4 regions of the Nocardioides ochotonae genome follow, and region 2 is predicted to be linked to each of the others. Evidence: predicted binding sites of a transcription regulator. Region 2 holds the regulator's gene; each other region holds the start of a gene.
What was found. The regulator LexA, encoded in region 2, represses DNA repair genes until DNA is damaged. The targets are predictions, from matches to a motif close to TCGAACANNTGTTCGA.

Region 1: a site for LexA is predicted at 1,882-1,897, ahead of HBO46_RS08580 (HNH endonuclease signature motif containing protein). Genes of this name have one in related genera too.
Region 3: a site for LexA is predicted at 1,920-1,935, ahead of HBO46_RS03810 (HNH endonuclease signature motif containing protein). Genes of this name have one in related genera too.
Region 4: a site for LexA is predicted at 2,322-2,337, ahead of HBO46_RS07015 (SAV_6107 family HEPN domain-containing protein). Genes of this name have one in related genera too.

Annotation. Positions count from the first base shown of each region.
Region 1 is NZ_CP061769.1:1,773,061-1,776,905, reverse strand. Features, by position in the region: gene HBO46_RS08590 (maleylpyruvate isomerase family mycothiol-dependent enzyme) at 62-877, shown strand; gene HBO46_RS08585 (PIG-L deacetylase family protein) at 939-1,640, opposite strand; gene HBO46_RS08580 (HNH endonuclease signature motif containing protein) at 1,910-3,217, shown strand; gene pheT (phenylalanine--tRNA ligase subunit beta) at 3,297-3,845, opposite strand, start outside.
Region 2 is NZ_CP061769.1:3,636,882-3,640,726, forward strand. Features, by position in the region: gene HBO46_RS17465 (hypothetical protein) at 17-400, shown strand; gene HBO46_RS17470 (LysM peptidoglycan-binding domain-containing protein) at 542-889, opposite strand; gene lexA (transcriptional repressor LexA) at 1,262-1,984, shown strand; gene HBO46_RS17480 (ATP-dependent DNA helicase) at 2,121-3,845, opposite strand, start outside.
Region 3 is NZ_CP061769.1:776,427-780,271, reverse strand. Features, by position in the region: gene HBO46_RS03825 (prenyltransferase) at 1-410, shown strand, start outside; gene HBO46_RS03820 (glycosyltransferase) at 373-1,170, opposite strand; gene HBO46_RS03815 (hypothetical protein) at 1,167-1,760, opposite strand; gene HBO46_RS03810 (HNH endonuclease signature motif containing protein) at 1,948-3,249, shown strand; gene HBO46_RS03805 (MazG family protein) at 3,329-3,845, opposite strand, start outside.
Region 4 is NZ_CP061769.1:1,434,104-1,437,948, reverse strand. Features, by position in the region: gene HBO46_RS07030 (transglutaminase family protein) at 1-312, shown strand, start outside; gene HBO46_RS07025 (DUF3040 domain-containing protein) at 401-841, opposite strand; gene HBO46_RS07020 (methyltransferase domain-containing protein) at 984-1,715, opposite strand; gene HBO46_RS07015 (SAV_6107 family HEPN domain-containing protein) at 1,807-2,247, opposite strand; gene HBO46_RS07010 (hypothetical protein) at 2,392-2,904, opposite strand; gene HBO46_RS07005 (YbaK/EbsC family protein) at 3,029-3,433, shown strand; gene HBO46_RS07000 (ArsC/Spx/MgsR family protein) at 3,436-3,813, shown strand; gene HBO46_RS06995 (phytoene desaturase family protein) at 3,824-3,845, shown strand, end outside.

The sequences.
Region 1 (3,845 bases), 1.9 Mb from region 2:
TCATGTGTAACCGGGGTCAAACTCGGCGCGGACGGTAGGCGTGAAGTCGTACCGTCGAGGCATGCCGACGCCGACCACGCCATGCATCGAGTACCCGACGTACCTGGCCGCCATCCGCCGTGAGTCGGCGCGCTTCGGTGAGGCGCTCGCCACGTGCGACCCCACGGCGCGGGTGCCGTCGTGCCCCGACTGGGACGCCGCCGACCTGCTGTGGCACCTCACCTGCGTGCAGTCGTTCTGGACCGGGATCATCACCTCGCGGCCCGCGCCGCCGACCGAGAGCCCGTCCGACCTGCCCCGGCCCGCGACGTACGACGCGATGCTGGCGGCGTTCGCCGAGCACTCCGCCGCCCTGGTCGACGCGCTCGCCCTGGCGGACCCCGCCGACGCCGCCTGGCACTGGGCGCCGACGCAGACCGTCGGCACGTCGTACCGCCGCCAGGCCCACGAGGCGCTGATCCACCGCCTCGACGCCGAGCAGGCGGCGGGCCTGGTGACGCCGCTCGATCCCGAGCTCGCCGCCGACGGCGTGCTCGAGGCGCTCGACGTGATGTACGGCGGCGACGCCCCGGACTGGGGACGCATCGAGGCCGGGCCGCACCACGTGCGCGTCGACCTCACCGACGTCGGCCGGTCGATCTGGGCCCGCCCGGGCCTGTTCTTCGGCACCGAGCCCGAGTCGGGGCACACGTACGACGGCCCGCACGTGCAGGTCGTCGCCGACCCCGGGGACGCACCCGCGGCCGTCGTCGCCGGCACCGCCGCCGACCTCGACGCCTGGTTGTGGCGCCGCCTCGACGACAGCGCGGTCACGGTCACCGGCGACCCCGCCGCCTACGCCGCGCTCCACGCGGCGATCGACCAGCCGCTCGATTGAGGTCGTCGGGTCTGGAATGAGCGGCTGGGGCTGCGTGCCCTGGCTCTGCGACGGGGGCACGTCAGTGAGGCAGAGGCCGACGAATGAACCACTCGGTCGAGAGGAGCTCCTTGCGGGCCTTCGGCGACAGACCGGCGACAAGCCCCGGAAGGGCGCCCCGGTCGACTTCGGAGCGGTGGGCCAGGATCGCGGCCACCTTCTGTTCCCACCAGGGCGAGACGTCCACCCGGTCCGTGACCTGCTCGTCGGGCGTGGCGTGCACGGCTCCGCGAGTACCGAGGATCTCCTCGATGGCCTTCACCGACGAACGCGGATGGGTCGCCAGGTACACGAGGCTCGGCGCCCACGGACGCCCTGCCTCGGGATACACGTCCAGGCCCGCCGCCTCGGCGGCGAGCATTGTCACCCGATGGGTGTGCACGTGATCGAGATGACCAGTCAGACCGCCCAAAGCATCGAAGGTCACCACGGCTACCGGGCGGAACTCACGGATCTGCCTCACGAGCCTGCGCACCGCTTCCTCGAGCGGTGCGTCGCACCAGCGCGGCTGGCCCGGAGCCGACTCCGGGACCTTCGCGTCGGCGTACCCGAGCAACCTCGGCTCACCTGCCCCCAGGATCCGCAGCGCATCAGCCAACTCCGCTGCTCGCTGCGTGCTCGGAGCCCACGTGGCAGTCACGACCGCGGTCCGTGCGCCCGCTGCAGCATGTTGAGCGAGGATGCCGCCCGCCACCAGCGACTCGTCATCGGGATGCGCGAACACGGCCAGCAGGCTCGACAACCTCAACGGAGCGACCTCCCTGACAGGACCCCGGATCGGCCCCAGTATGGGCTCACGTCTGCCCACATGCCCGCCCGAGGAGCACGGGGTCGCGTCGCGTTCGTGATTGCTGGTCAACCCGCCCGACCCGGCGCCTCGCGACGTCGCCGATCGCCGGTCGCGGCGTCGAGGACCTACATCCCCCCGAACTCTTTACCTCACAGGGCTCGCCGACCCCTTCCGATCGAACCTGCGTTCGATTAGAAAGAGGCATGGCCGACTCCGAGCTCCCCGACTGCGACACCCCAGCCGCGGTGCTGGCGTTCGCCCAGCGCCGCCGGGCTGCCGCCCAGCGGGCGGAGACCGACGTCTTAGAGGCCGCGCTGGTGTGGGCGTCGATGCATCCGGATGAGTCGGTTTCGACAGGCTCAACCGACGGGGCCAATGGGTTGGTGTTCGGGGAGCTGGCCGTCCCGCTCGCTGGTGAAGGCGCGCCGCTGGGCGCGGAGTTCGCACCCATGGAGTTCGGCGCCGCCCTCGGCCTGTCCACCGACTCCGCCCGCTCGCTGGTCGGTGACGCACTCGAGCTCGCGCACCGGCTCAAGCGCACCTGGAAGCTGGTCCGCGCCGGACACGTCCCGCTGTGGAAGGCTCGCCGACTCGCGCAGTTGACCACCACCCTGCCGCTGGACGGTGCAGAGTTCGTGGACCGCCAGCTCGCCGGCTTCGTGGGGAAGATCAGCTGGGCCGCGATCGAACGGCTGGTCGACCAGGCGCGGGTCGCCTTCGACCCCGAAGGTGCGGAGAAGCAGCGCCGCCAGGCCGCCGACGGGCGACGGTTCGACGTCCACACCCGCGAGGGGACCCACAACGGCACCGCGTGGGTGGAGGGCGAGCTGGACCTCGCCGACGCACTGGACCTGGATGCCGCGATCCGTCACGGCGCCGAGGACCTCGCCGCGCTCGGCTCGACCGAGTCATTGGACGTGCGCCGCTCGATGGCCGCCGGCGAGCTCGCCCGACGTCAGCTGGCGTTCGACCTTCGCGCCGAGGCAGGTGATGGCACCGCGTCGGTGGTGAAGCCCCGGCAGGTCGTCATCCACGTCCACCTCTCCGACGCCGCGATCAGCCGCGACGAGGCCGGCATTGCACAGGTCGAGGAGACCCGGTCCATCGTCTCCACCGAGCAGGTGCGCGAGTGGTGCACCGGCGACGCGCAGGTGGTGGTCAAGCCAGTGATCGACCTCGAGGCCCACCACCACACCGACGCCTACGCGATCCCCGACCGGCTCGTCGACCAGACGCGTCTGGCCCAGCCGACGTGCGCCTTCCCCTGGTGCGAACGCCCCGCCCGGCGCTGCGACACCGACCACGTCATCGCCCACGAGTCCGGCGGGCCTACGTGCTCCTGCAACCTCGCCCCACTCTGTCGCCGACATCACCGGGCCAAGACCCACACCGGGTGGACCTACGACAAGACCGACGCGGCGACGTACCTCTGGCGATCACCCCATGGGCTCCATCTCGTGAAGGAAGGCGGGACCACCCGCCTCGTCTCCGCCCACCCACCCGATGACTGACGTACGTCGAGGCCAGTTCCCCCGCCGGGACCCACGAACGTGGGCCCCGGCGGGCGCGCCGGAGAGAGCTACGCCGCTCTCATCGCTGGACCGCGCCGACGCGCTCGGCGGCCGCGGCGACCGCGGCGTCGCGGGCGGCCGAGGTGTCCTCCTCGGTGAGCGTGCGGTCGGGTGCGCGGAAGCGCAGCGCGAAGGCCAGCGACTTGCGGCCCTCCCCGACCTGCTCACCGGTGTAGACGTCGAACAGCCGGATCGACTCCAGCAGCTCGCCCGCGCCGTCGCGCAGCGCCGCCTCGACCTGCACGGCGGGCACGCCGGCGTCGACGACCAGGGCGACGTCCTCCTTGGCGACCGGGAAGCTCGAGAGCTCCGGGCCCCGCACGGTGGCGGGCGCAGCGGCGAGCAGCGCGTCGAGGTCGATCTCCACGGCGGCCGAGCGGGCCGGCAGCCCGAAGGCCTGGCAGACCTTGGGGTGCAGCTCGCCGGCGTGACCGATCACCGCACCGGCGACGCTGACCTGGGCGCAGCGACCGGGGTGCCACGGCGCCCGCTCGGTGTTGGCCAGCTCCACGTCGACCGCGAGCTCGGCGGCGAGCCGGCGCACCAGCTCGACCGCGTCGGCCCAGGC
Region 2 (3,845 bases):
CAGCGACAATGACGGCGTGGCAAGCAAGGGCAAGCGGGCAGGTTCGAGGCGGGGCACCAAGAAGGCGCCGACCTGGCGACCACGCCTGCTCGGCCTGGCCGGGTGCGTCACCCTGGCGGTGGTCGCCTGGGGCTATCTGGTCTACGCCGCGATCGACTTCGGCGCCAGCGCCCGCGGCGGCGACACCGAGGGCTGGTGGCTCCTGGCCCTCGCCTCGATGGGCGCCGTGGCGTGCCTGTTCGTCGCGCTCATGCTCATCGCCCGCCTACTGCGCGAGCTCGGCATCACCTCCGACCCGAACACGCCCGACTCCGCCCTCCCGGCGCCGCACCCCGCTCAACCGGAGCACACCGCCGCCCCACGGGCCACCGCCCCGGGCGGACGGCGCGCGGCGCGCTGAGCACCCAGCCCTGACCACCGGGCACCGGGGATCGGACGCCTCCGCACATGAAACAGGGGGCGGGACCTCATGGTCCCGCCCCCCGCTCTTCCCCTGCTCGCCGGTCGGGGTCGAGGCGACCGGCGATGTCTGGATGTGGCGTCAGCTGGTGGGCACCGCCAGGCGCTGACCGGCGATGAGCATCGGGGACTCGAGGGCGTTGAGCCGCTCGATGTGACGCATCGCCTCACGCACGTCGCCGTCGTCACTGATCTCCGAGGCGATCTCCCACAGGGTCTGGCCAGTGCCGACCGTGATGACCTCCGTGGGCTCCGCCTGACCCTTCTCCGCCGTGGCCATCGAGCCGCCGGCGAGGGCGAACCCCACGGCGAGCAGCACCGCGACGCAGAACCCGAAGATCACCGCGCGACCTCGGCGGGTGAGTCGCACCGACTGACCGCTCGTCGGGCGAGCGGGGGCGATCGCGATTGCGGGGTGCAGCGTGCTCATGATGGCTCCTGGGGAAGTGCCGGGAAGTGCAGGAAAGTGCGTCGGCCGCGGATCGCGGCGTCAGAGGATGTCTAACGCCCGCCACCGACAGTCCCGCCGGAACAGGACCAGATCAGCGGTTCGACCAGACGTTCGATCGAACATGTGTACGACGTTAGATCAGGTGTTCGAGGAACGCAAGCACCTGAGCGAACAAATGTTCGAGGCACCTCGAGGGTCGAGGTCCGCGACCGGCCCGCGACACGCCCTTCGAACAGATGTTTGAACTCTGGGGGTGGGAGTCGCTACGGTGGCCTCACGCCACCGACCCGGGGACGACTACCGGGCGAGCGGGCACCGACAACCCGGACCACGACCCGAGGGAAGGCACAGATGGCCAAGAAGAAGAGCGACGGGGTCGCTGAGCTCCCCGACGGTCCCGCCGACGCGACCGGGCTCACCCCGCGCCAGGTGCGGGTCCTGACCCACATCACCGACTGCATCGAGAAGCGCGGCTACCCGCCGAGCATGCGCGAGATCGGGCAGGCGGTCGGCCTGACCAGCTCCTCGAGCGTCGCGCACCAGCTGAAGGTCCTCGAGCAGAAGGGCTTCATCAAGCGCGACCCGCACCGCCCGCGCGCCCTCGAGGTGTTCCTGCCCGAGGTGATGGCCGCACGCAAGGCGATGTCCTCGGGCGAGGGATCCTCGATCGACGAGACCGGCATCGGCGACAGCGTGCCGGCCCCGTCGTACGTGCCCGTCGTGGGTCGGATCGCCGCGGGTGGGCCGATCCTGGCCGAGGAGCGGGTCGAGGACGTCTTCCCGCTGCCGCGCCAGCTGGTCGGCGACGGGCAGCTGTTCCTCCTCGAGGTCTCCGGCGACTCGATGATCGACGCCGCCGTCTGCAACGGCGACTACGTGGTGATCCGCCAGCAGCAGACCGCCAACAACGGCGACATGGTGGCCGCGCTCATCGACGGCGAGGCCACGGTGAAGACCTTCCAGCGCAAGGACGGCAAGGTCTGGCTGCTCCCCCACAACGACGCCTACGAGCCCATCGACGGCACCCACGCATCGATCCTGGGCAAGGTCACCGCGGTCCTGCGCCGGGTCTGATCCCGGCACGGATCGACGCAGCGCGGCTCTGACCGGGGCTGGCGCGGGGTGACACGCTCACCCCGCGCCAGCCCCGTCGCCGTTGCGAGGTCCTCGCTCGTCGCGCACGCGGCGCGATGCCGGCCGGCGGAGCGGCTCAGGCGGAGGGCTTGCCCGCGAGCCGGGCCAGCGCCTGGCGCACGATCCCCGGGTCGGTGGTCGTCCACATCGAGGGCAGGCTGGCCTTGAGGAAGCCGCCGTAGCGCGCGGTCGCCAGCCTCGGGTCGAGGACCGCGACCACGCCGCGGTCGGAGGTCGTGCGGATCAACCGACCGGCGCCCTGGGCCATCAGCAGCGCGGCATGGGTGGCGGCGACCTGCATGAACCCGTTGCCGCCGGCCTTGTCGGCCGCCTTCTGCCGCGCCGACATCAGCGGGTCGTCGGGGCGCGGGAACGGGATCCGGTCGATCAGCACCAGCTGGCAGGTCTCGCCGGGTACGTCGAGGCCCTGCCAGAGCGTCAGCGTGCCGAACAGGCAGGTGTGCGGGTCGGCGACGAACTGCTTGGCCAGCTCGGGCAGCTGGGCGTCGCCCTGCGCGAGCGTCGTCAGGTGCGGAAGCCGCTTGCGGACCTCCTCGGCCGCCGCCTCGGCCGCGCGGCGCGAGGAGAACAGGCCCAGCGCGCGCCCGTCGGCGGCGTCGATCAGCTCCACGATCTCGTCGAGCTGGGCCTTGACCAGCCCGTCGCGTCCCGGCGGCGGGAGGTGACGCGCGACGTAGAGGATGCCCTGCTGGCCGTAGTCGAACGGCGACCCGACGTCGAGGCCCCGCCAGGGCTGGCCCTCCCCCGGTGCGGCCGCGGTCGGCGAGCCGTCGATGATCCGCTCGGACGGCTTGAGCCCGACGCTGGTCGCGACCGAGCTGAAGTCGCCTCCGAGCATCAGGGTGGCCGAGGTGAACACGACGGTCTTCTCGTTGAGCAGCTTGTCGCGCATCTGGCCCCAGACCTGCAGCGGCGCCACACACAGCCGCGGGGGCATCCGCTCGGAGCCCTCGGTCATCCACAGGACGTCGGAGTCGAGCTCCGCGGCCATCCGCTCCGCGGTCGTGAAGACCTCCTGGAGCGTGCCGCGGGCCTGGGTGCGGCCGGCGTCGGCCTCCCCGTCGCGGTCCTTGTCCTTGGGGAACGCCGAGATCGCGGCGCGGGCGCTGTCACGGACCAGCACGAGCGCGTCCCCGAGGTCGACCGGGAGCTGCTCGAGGCGCCCCGGGCGGGCCTCGCCCATCGCGGCGCGCAGTGCGTCGGCGGCGTCGGAGAGGTCGTCGGCCTCGCTGCCGTCGACGTAGCGCTGGGCGCGCCGGGCGGCCCGCTCCACCTCGGCGGCCCACAGCTCGTCGGTGGCGGCCTGGGTGACCCGCTGGGTCAGCTCGTGGGCCTCGTCGATCACCACGACGTTGTAGTCGGGGATCATCGGGACGCCCTCGACCGCGTCGATCGCCAGCAGCGAGTGGTTGGTGATGATCAGGTGGGACTTCTGGGCCTTCTCCTTGGCCAGCTCGGCGAAGCACTCCTGACCGAAGGGGCACTTGGCGGCGCCGAGGCACTCGCGGTGGCTGACGCTGACCTGGCGCCACTCCTTGTCGGTGTGGCGCGGGGCGTTGTCGCGCTCGCCGCTGCCGCCGTCCTCGGCCTCCTTGTCGGCCCAGGCGCGCAGTTCGAGCACCTTGGCGCCCATGGAGCCCTCGGGCAGCTGCACCAGCGCACCCTGGTCGTCCGGCACGCCCTCACGGACCCGGTGGAGACAGGCGTAGTTGGAGCGGCCCTTCAGCACGGCGTACGACGTGTCGACGCCCGGCTGCCCCTTCAGCGCGGTGGTCAGGCG
Region 3 (3,845 bases), 1.4 Mb from region 2:
TCGGGCTGGCGATCAGCGGGGCCTCGCTCGACGCGACCTCGTTCGCGGCGCTGGCCGGGTTCTTCCTGTGGGGCATGGGCTCGCACGCCTTCGGTGCGGTGCAGGACATCGAGGCCGACCGGGCCGGCGGGATCGGCTCGGTCGGGACCGTCATGGGTGCCTCGACGACCACCTGGTTCGCGCTCGGCTGCTACGTCGTGGCCGGGCTGCTGCTGCTCACCCTGCCGTGGCCGGCCTCCCTGTCGGCGCTGCTGGTGCTGCCCTACGTCGCCAACGTCGCGCCGTACGTGCGCCTGAGCGACGCGGAGTGCGAGCGCGCGAACGCCGGGTGGCGCCGGTTCCTGTGGCTGAACTTCCTGAGCGGGTTCCTCGTCACGCAGCTGTTCTTGTGGATGACGATCGGCTGGTAGCCCGGTCGCGGTCGAACCGGTCGCGCCAACGCAGCCACGGCGGCTGGTCGGCCCAGTTGACGCGCAGCGTGCGGACGGCGCGGTCCAGGCGGCGGCGCAGCTGGGCGAGGCCGTGCAGCGAGCGCGCGGAGACGCCCACGTCGAGGCTGGGGTCGAGGCGGATGCGGGCGTGCGGGCCGAGCACGAAGGCGAGGTCGAGGTCGTCGTGCAGCTCGGCGTCGTCGCGGTGCACGCGGTCGCGCACGCGCTCCCAGGCCGAGCGGCGCAGCGCCATGCTGGAGCCCCACAGCGCGGTGTGGCCGAGCGCGAGGTGGCACAGCGCGTAGTAGGCCCCGAGGTAGACCAGCGCCACCGGGCGGCCGAGCAGCGGGGGCAGGTCGTAGAACCTGCCGGTCCCGGTCGCCGCGTCCAGGCGGGGGTCGGCCATCCGGCGCCCGATCCGCGAGACCCAGGTCCGCCCGGGCCGTGAGTCGGCGTCCAGCCGGGCGATGACGTCGCCGCGCGCCGCGTCGTACCCGGTCGCGGCCGCCTGCGGGATGCCGGGCGTCGCCTCGTGCACCACCCGGGCGCCGTGGCGGCCGGCGACCTCCGCGGTCTCGTCGGTGGAGGCGTTGTCGACCACGATCACCTCGTACGCCGCGACGCTCTGACGGGCCAGCAACGTCAGGCAGCGCTCGAGGGCGGCGGCGTCGTCGCGGGCGGGGATGACCACCGACACGCTGGGGTGGCGCGGGTGCGGCCGCGCCGGGGGTCTTCTCATGGCCGAGATCCTGCTCGTGGCCCGGCGGCGTCACGCACGAGGGTGTCGCTCAGCAGGACGGCGCCGGCGACGGCGGCGCCCACCAGGCCGGAGACCAGGTCGCCGAGGGTGTCCTCGTAGCCGACCTGGATCCGGTCGTCGGCCAGGAGATGGCCGGCCCACTCCAGTACCTCCCACACGAGCGCGAGCGCGGTGCCCACGCCGGTCGCCACCACGACCCGGCCTGCGCGCGACACCTCGACGGGCAGCATCGCGACCCGCACCATCACGACGTACGCGACCACGGCGATGAGCCCGGTCGCCGCGGCGTGCACGACGGTGTCCAGCCAGGCGAAGCGCAGGTAGAGGTCGAGGACCGCCGCCCACGCGCCCAGCAGCAGCACCGAGGAGTAGGTGACGTCGAGGGACGTCGGCGTGCCGAGGGCGCGCGGGATCATCGTGCCGCCCAGCACCAGCATGAACAGCGCGAAGCCCACGAAGCCCCATCCACTCGCGCCCGCCACCACGCTCACCAGCGCGACCGCGCGCAGCAGGTCCCCCACCACCCAGCGTGGCGCGGACACAGCGTCGGGCTCCGCAGTCGTCGTCACCGCGCCAAGGTACCCACGTCGGGAGACACCGAGCCCACCCGCGGGGGTCGTGGGCGGAGCTGTTGGTCGGGCGCAGCCCGCTGGTCGAGTTCGTCGAGACCACGGCCGGCGCCCCCGTTGGGCAAGCCTGTCGAGGCCGCAGTGGAGAACCTCTTGTTCTCGAACGTGCGTTCGAGTAGAATGAGGCATGCCCGACCACGAGCTCCCCGACTGCGACACCCCAGCCGCCGTGCTGGCGTTCGCGCAGGAGCAGCGGGCCGCGGTGCAGCGGGGCGAGGTGCTGATCCTGGAGGCCGCCCTGGTGTGGGCGGCGATGCACCCGGAGGAGACGGTCACCGACGCTGAGCCCGCCGCCGGGCTGGTGTTCGGAGAGCTGGCAGTCCCGCTCGCAGGTGAGGGGACGCCGCTGGTCGCGGAGTTCGCACCGATGGAGCTCGGTGCCGCGCTCGGCATGTCCACCGACGCCGCCCGAGGCCTCGTCGGCGATGCCCTGGAGCTGGCCCACCGGCTGCCGCGGATCTTCAAGCGCATTCGCGCCGGCGACGTCCCCGTCTGGAAGGGACGCCGGATCGCGCAGCTCACCACCACGCTGCCGCCGGCCGGCGCCGAGTTCGTGGACCGCCAGCTCGCCGCGTCCGTCGACAAGATCGGGTGGGCGGCGATCGGGCGGCTCGTCGACCGAGCCCGGGCGATGTTCGACCCCGAGGGTGCGGAGAAGCAGCGCCGCGAGGCCGCGGACGGGCGACGCTTCGACGTGCACACCCGCGAGGCCGCCCACGAGGGCATCGTCCACGTCGAAGGGGTCCTCGACCTCGCCGACGCAATGGACCTGGAAACTGCGATCCGCCACGGAGCCGAGGAGCTGGCGGTGCTCGGGTCCGCCGAGTCGTTGGACGTGCGTCGTTCGATGGCCGCCGGCGAGCTCGCCCGACGACAGCTCGCCTTCGACCTCCGCGCCGAAGCAGGTGACGGCACCGCGTCGGTCCTCAAGCCGCGGCAGGTCGTCATCCACGTCCACCTCTCCGACGCTGCGATCAGTCGCAACGAGGCCGGCATCGCCCACGTCGAGGAGACCCGCTCGATCGTCTCCACCGACCAGGTCCGCGACTGGTGCAGCAGCGACGCGCAGGTGGTGATCAAGCCGGTCATCGACCTCGAGGGCCACCACCACACCGACGCCTATGCGATCCCCGACAAGCTCACCGAGCAGACCCGGCTCACCCAGCCGGTGTGCGCCTTTCCGTGGTGTGAACGCCCGGCCCGCCGCTGCGACACCGACCACGTCACCGCACACGGTGCGGACGGACCGACGTGCAGCTGCAACCTGGCGCCGTTGTGTCGGCGACATCACCGGGCCAAGACCCACACGGCCTGGACCTACGACAAGACCGACGCCGCGACCTACCTCTGGCGATCACCCCACGGCCTTCACCTCGTGAAGGACCGGGCCACCACTCGCCTCCTCACCGCCCACCCGCCGGACGAGTAGATCGCCCGCCCCCGGACCCCGCCAGCACCCAGCAGGCGGGGCCACGCCCCTGTGCGGGTCTTGACCAGCGGACCTACGGTCAGTGGCCGCGGGTGTGCTCGCGGACGGTGTCGCGGAGCGCCTGCTCGGGGTCGATCCCGGCGGCGCGGGCCTCGGCGACCAGGGCGAGAAGGCGCTCGCCGAGGTCGGGCGAGGCGGGGTCGGGGGTGAGCGGCCGGCCGGCACGGGCGAGGCGGTCGAGGGCCTTGTCGGCGTACAGCAGGGCAGGGAGGGTGGGCGCGATGCCGTCGAGGACCGAGGTGCGGGCACTCTTCTCCTCGGCCTTGATCGCCTCCCATGCCTCGTTGACGGCGGCGGCGTCACCGGGGCGCTCGCGGTCCGCGCCTGGCTCGGCCGGCGCGAAGACGTGCGGGTTGCGGCGCACCATCTTGTCGGTGATGCCGCGGGCGACGTCGTCGAGGTCGAAGGCGCCGGACTCCTCGGCGATGACGGCGTGGAAGTACACCTGCAGCAGCAGGTCGCCGAGCTCCTCGCGCAGGTGTGCGGCGTCGCCGGTGTCGATGGCCTCGAGGGTCTCGTGGGTCTCCTCGAGCAGG
Region 4 (3,845 bases), 2.1 Mb from region 2:
GCGGGAACCGACGCCGACGGGCGCCCGGCCCACGGGCCGCAGGTCGCACCCGAGGCAGCCGCCGCGCTGGACCGGCTGGTCAAGGCGCTGGAGCACCGCCGCTACGCCCGGCCGGGGACCGCGGTGCCGCAGGTGCGCGCGGACGGCGAGACCTGCCTGGCCGCCCTCGAGGCCGGCGCGCCGCGTCGTGCCCGGCGCCGCGCCGCGTGGTGGCCGCGCACGGTCTTCGCGCGACGCACGAGCACCGCGCCGCACCCGGGGGCAGGGGAGGCGGAGCAGACCCGCTCCGAGCTGGTGGACCGCGTCGGCTGACCCGGGCGGCGCCACCATGGGCGCCGACTCAGCGCACCATCAGCGCCGAATCGGCGCCCCATGGGGGCCGACACGGCGGACGGCAGGGTCAGAAGCCGCCGTTCTCCTCACGGCGGCGGCGCCAGCGCTCCTCGGCGCGCTCCATGAAGGAGCCGCTGGTGTGCCGCTGGCGGCGGGTGCGACCACGCTTGCCGCCCTCGATCACCGTGAAGCCACGGGAGGGGTGACCGGCGGTGCGGGCGTCGGCGGCCGCAGCGGCCTGCTGGCCGCGGATCGCATTGAGGCCGAGGGTCGCCGAGGCGAGCATCACCACGAAGCCGACCACACCGATCGCCCACTGCTGGGCCACGGCGCCGGTCATCAGCACCGCGATGCCGACGACGAACACACAGCCGGCGATGATCGCGCGACGTCGCGCGGAGCGACGCATCGAGGTACCGCGCAGGGTCGAGGCGAACTTGGGGTCCTCCGCGACGAGGGCACGTTCCATCTGCTCGAGTAGCCGCAGCTCCTCTTCAGAGAGTGGCACCGGATCCTCCCACTGTCGTGATGACCAGCCGATCCTGATGGATGGCCCCTGTGGCAAGTCTAGGCAGGTGAATCCGATCGCGGTACCCGCGGCGGTCAAATCTCATCGCAGCCCACCGACGACCCCGCGATCTGCGGCGCATTCAGCGCGCCAGGACGTGCAGCTGGGTGGCCAGCGGGATGAACTCCGGGCGCCCCGCGACGGCGTGCTCGAGCTCGACCAGCGCGGCGCTGGCGCCGGGCTCGGAGTCGACCAGCGACCCGGGGACCAGGTCGGCGAACACGCGGACGCCGTGCACCTGGGCGACCTCGAAGCCGGCGTCGACGAGCAGCGCCTCGAGCTCCTCGCGGGTGACCCGGCGTCCAGCGCGCCCGGTGGGCGCGGTGTCGTCGAGGGCGGCGAGGGCCTGGCCGAAGTGGCCGGCCATCGCGCGGGCGACCACGGCGGCGTAGCGCTGGGCGACCAGCAGGCTGAGGGTGCCGCCGGGGCGCAGCACCTCACGGATCGTGGCCAGCGCGGCGGCCGGGTCATCGACGACCTCGAGCACGCCGTGGCACAGCACCACGTCGGCCCCGGCACGGCCGGGCACGTCGAGCAGGGTGCTCACGTCGCCCTGGTGGCCGGCGACCTGCACGCCGACCTCGCGGGCACGGCGGTCCAACGAGGCCAGCGCGTCGGGGCTGGGGTCCACGACGGTCACGCGGTGGCCGAGCTCGGCGGCCCGCACCGCGGAGACGCCGGTGCCGCCGCCGAGGTCGAGCACGTCGCACGGGCCGGCGTCCAGGACGGGTCGCAACGCCCCCCACACCACGGAGGTCCGAGCGGCCGCCCGGCGCTCGCTGGGCTTGTCCGCGAACGGGTCACTGCTAGGCATGCACCCACCCTAGGGCGTCGCCCGCCGGCGGCGCCGGGAGCCGCGCGGAGGCACGCGGATCGGGCGGATCGGACAGAGGTCGGTCTGGGTCTCAGCCGGCGCGCGCGACGTGCTCGGCCGCCGGGGCATGCGGCATCAGGCCGAGCGAGTGCTCGACGACGGCGAGGAACCGGTCGGCGTCGCGGACCAGGTCGTCGGCCTCGCGCTCGGTGACCGCACGCGTCGAGCCGGCCTCGCAGGCCGCCCGCTTGGCGGCGCCGGCCGCGAAGAACCGGGCCCACTCCCCCAGCTCGGGGGCGACCCCGGCGAGCAGTACCCAGGCGTTGCGCTGGGGCCGGCGTCGAGCCGGCTCGGGGCGCGCCCGGGCCGCGAGCAGCGCAGCCGCGGCCCGCAGCGCGGCGACGTGGGCGGTGGCATAGCGGGTCGGCGCGTCCGGCGCCGCCATCGCCTCGCTCAGCGACTCCGCGGAGCGGGCGAGATAGGCGTGGGTGGTCGCCGGGAGTGCATAGGGATGAGGGGCGTCGTACGGCACGGGATTGTCCTCTCGCTCACCGACCCTGGATGGCCTCGGATGGCCTTCGGCGGGGAGGGGACCCCACCGACATCTCGAACGCGCGTTCGAGATGTCGGCAAGCTACCCGCGCCCACCGACAACCCGGTGGGACAGCGCCGCGACTCAGCGCTGGACGGTGTCGCGGTCCTCGGCGGACCAGCCGTGCAGGTAGGCGGTGGTGTCCTTGTGCAGGAGCAGCACCAGGAGGGCGAGGGTCAGCATCAGACCGATGACCGAGAGCGCCAGGAACAGCGACGGCGGGCCGGTGATCAAGATGGCGACCACCCCGACCACGAGGGTCAGCAGGGTGACCACCAGGCAGATCCGCGCCCACTCGAAGCCGGCGGCGAACAGCGGTGCGAGCACCGCGAGCAGGCCGCCCATGACCAGGTAGATCACGGCGGTCACCGGCACGAACGCCGGCGGCTTGATCTCGCCGTCCTTGACCGCCTCGATCCCGCCGGACGCGAGCACGTCGCGCACCGACCGGTGCCCCTCCGCCCAGGAGCGGATCAGGTCGTCCTCGAAGATCCAGGTCAGCAGGACGGCGACCGCGCCGAAGGCGACCAGCGCCCAGAGCACCTGCAGCGCGCGGCGCACCGAGTCGGGCCTGGTGTTCTCCTGCTGGGCAGCCATGCATCCTCCATAGGTCGTCCGCGACTCCGGTCCGCGCGCGGCTAGGGTTTCCGGCATGGACGTGGAGCATCCCTCGGTCACGAGGTTCCGGGCGGAGCACAGCCGCCGCGGCGGAATCGGTCAAGTGGTCATTCTGCCGGATTCCGTCCATACCGCCGCACTGGCCGCCGAGGCACTCGGCTGCGAGGTCGGCGCGATCGCCAACAGCCTGCTCTTCGACGCCGACGGCGCACCGGTCCTGCTGCTGACCTCGGGCGCGCACCGCGTCGACACCGCCGCCGTGGCGCGGCGCCTCGGCGTCGACCGGCTGCGCCGCGCGAGCCCGGAGATGGTCCGCGAGCACACCGGGCAGGTCATCGGCGGCGTCTCGCCCCTCGGGCACCCGGCACCGGTCCCGACCTACCTCGACCCGTGGCTGCGGCGCCACGAGGTGGTCTGGGCCGCCGCCGGCCACCCGTCCGCGGTGTTCTCCACGACGTACGACGAGCTGCGCGAGCTGACCGGCGCCCGCGAGCTGGACATGGAGTGAGGATGGAGATCTGGATCAACCCTGCCTGCTCGAAGTGCCGCACCGCGCAGCGCGCGCTGGAGGAGGCGGGTGTCGCCCACACGGTGCGCCGCTACCTCGACGACCCGCCGACCGCCGAGGAGCTCGGGGCGGTGGTCGAGAGGCTCGGGCTCGAGCCGTGGGACGTCGCGCGCGCCAAGGAGGCCCGCGAGGCCGGCATCGACCTGCCCCGCACCGCGGCGGCCCGCAGCGAGTGGCTGACCGCGCTCGCCGCGAACCCGCGCGCGATCCAGCGCCCGATCGTGACGGCCGACGACGGCACCACGCTCGTGGCCCGCGACGAGCAGACCCTGGCCCGCGTGGTCGCCCTGGGGCGTCCGGGGTCCGCACCGGTGTCCTAGTCTTCGCGCCATGGCGCGCGTGGTGGTGGTCG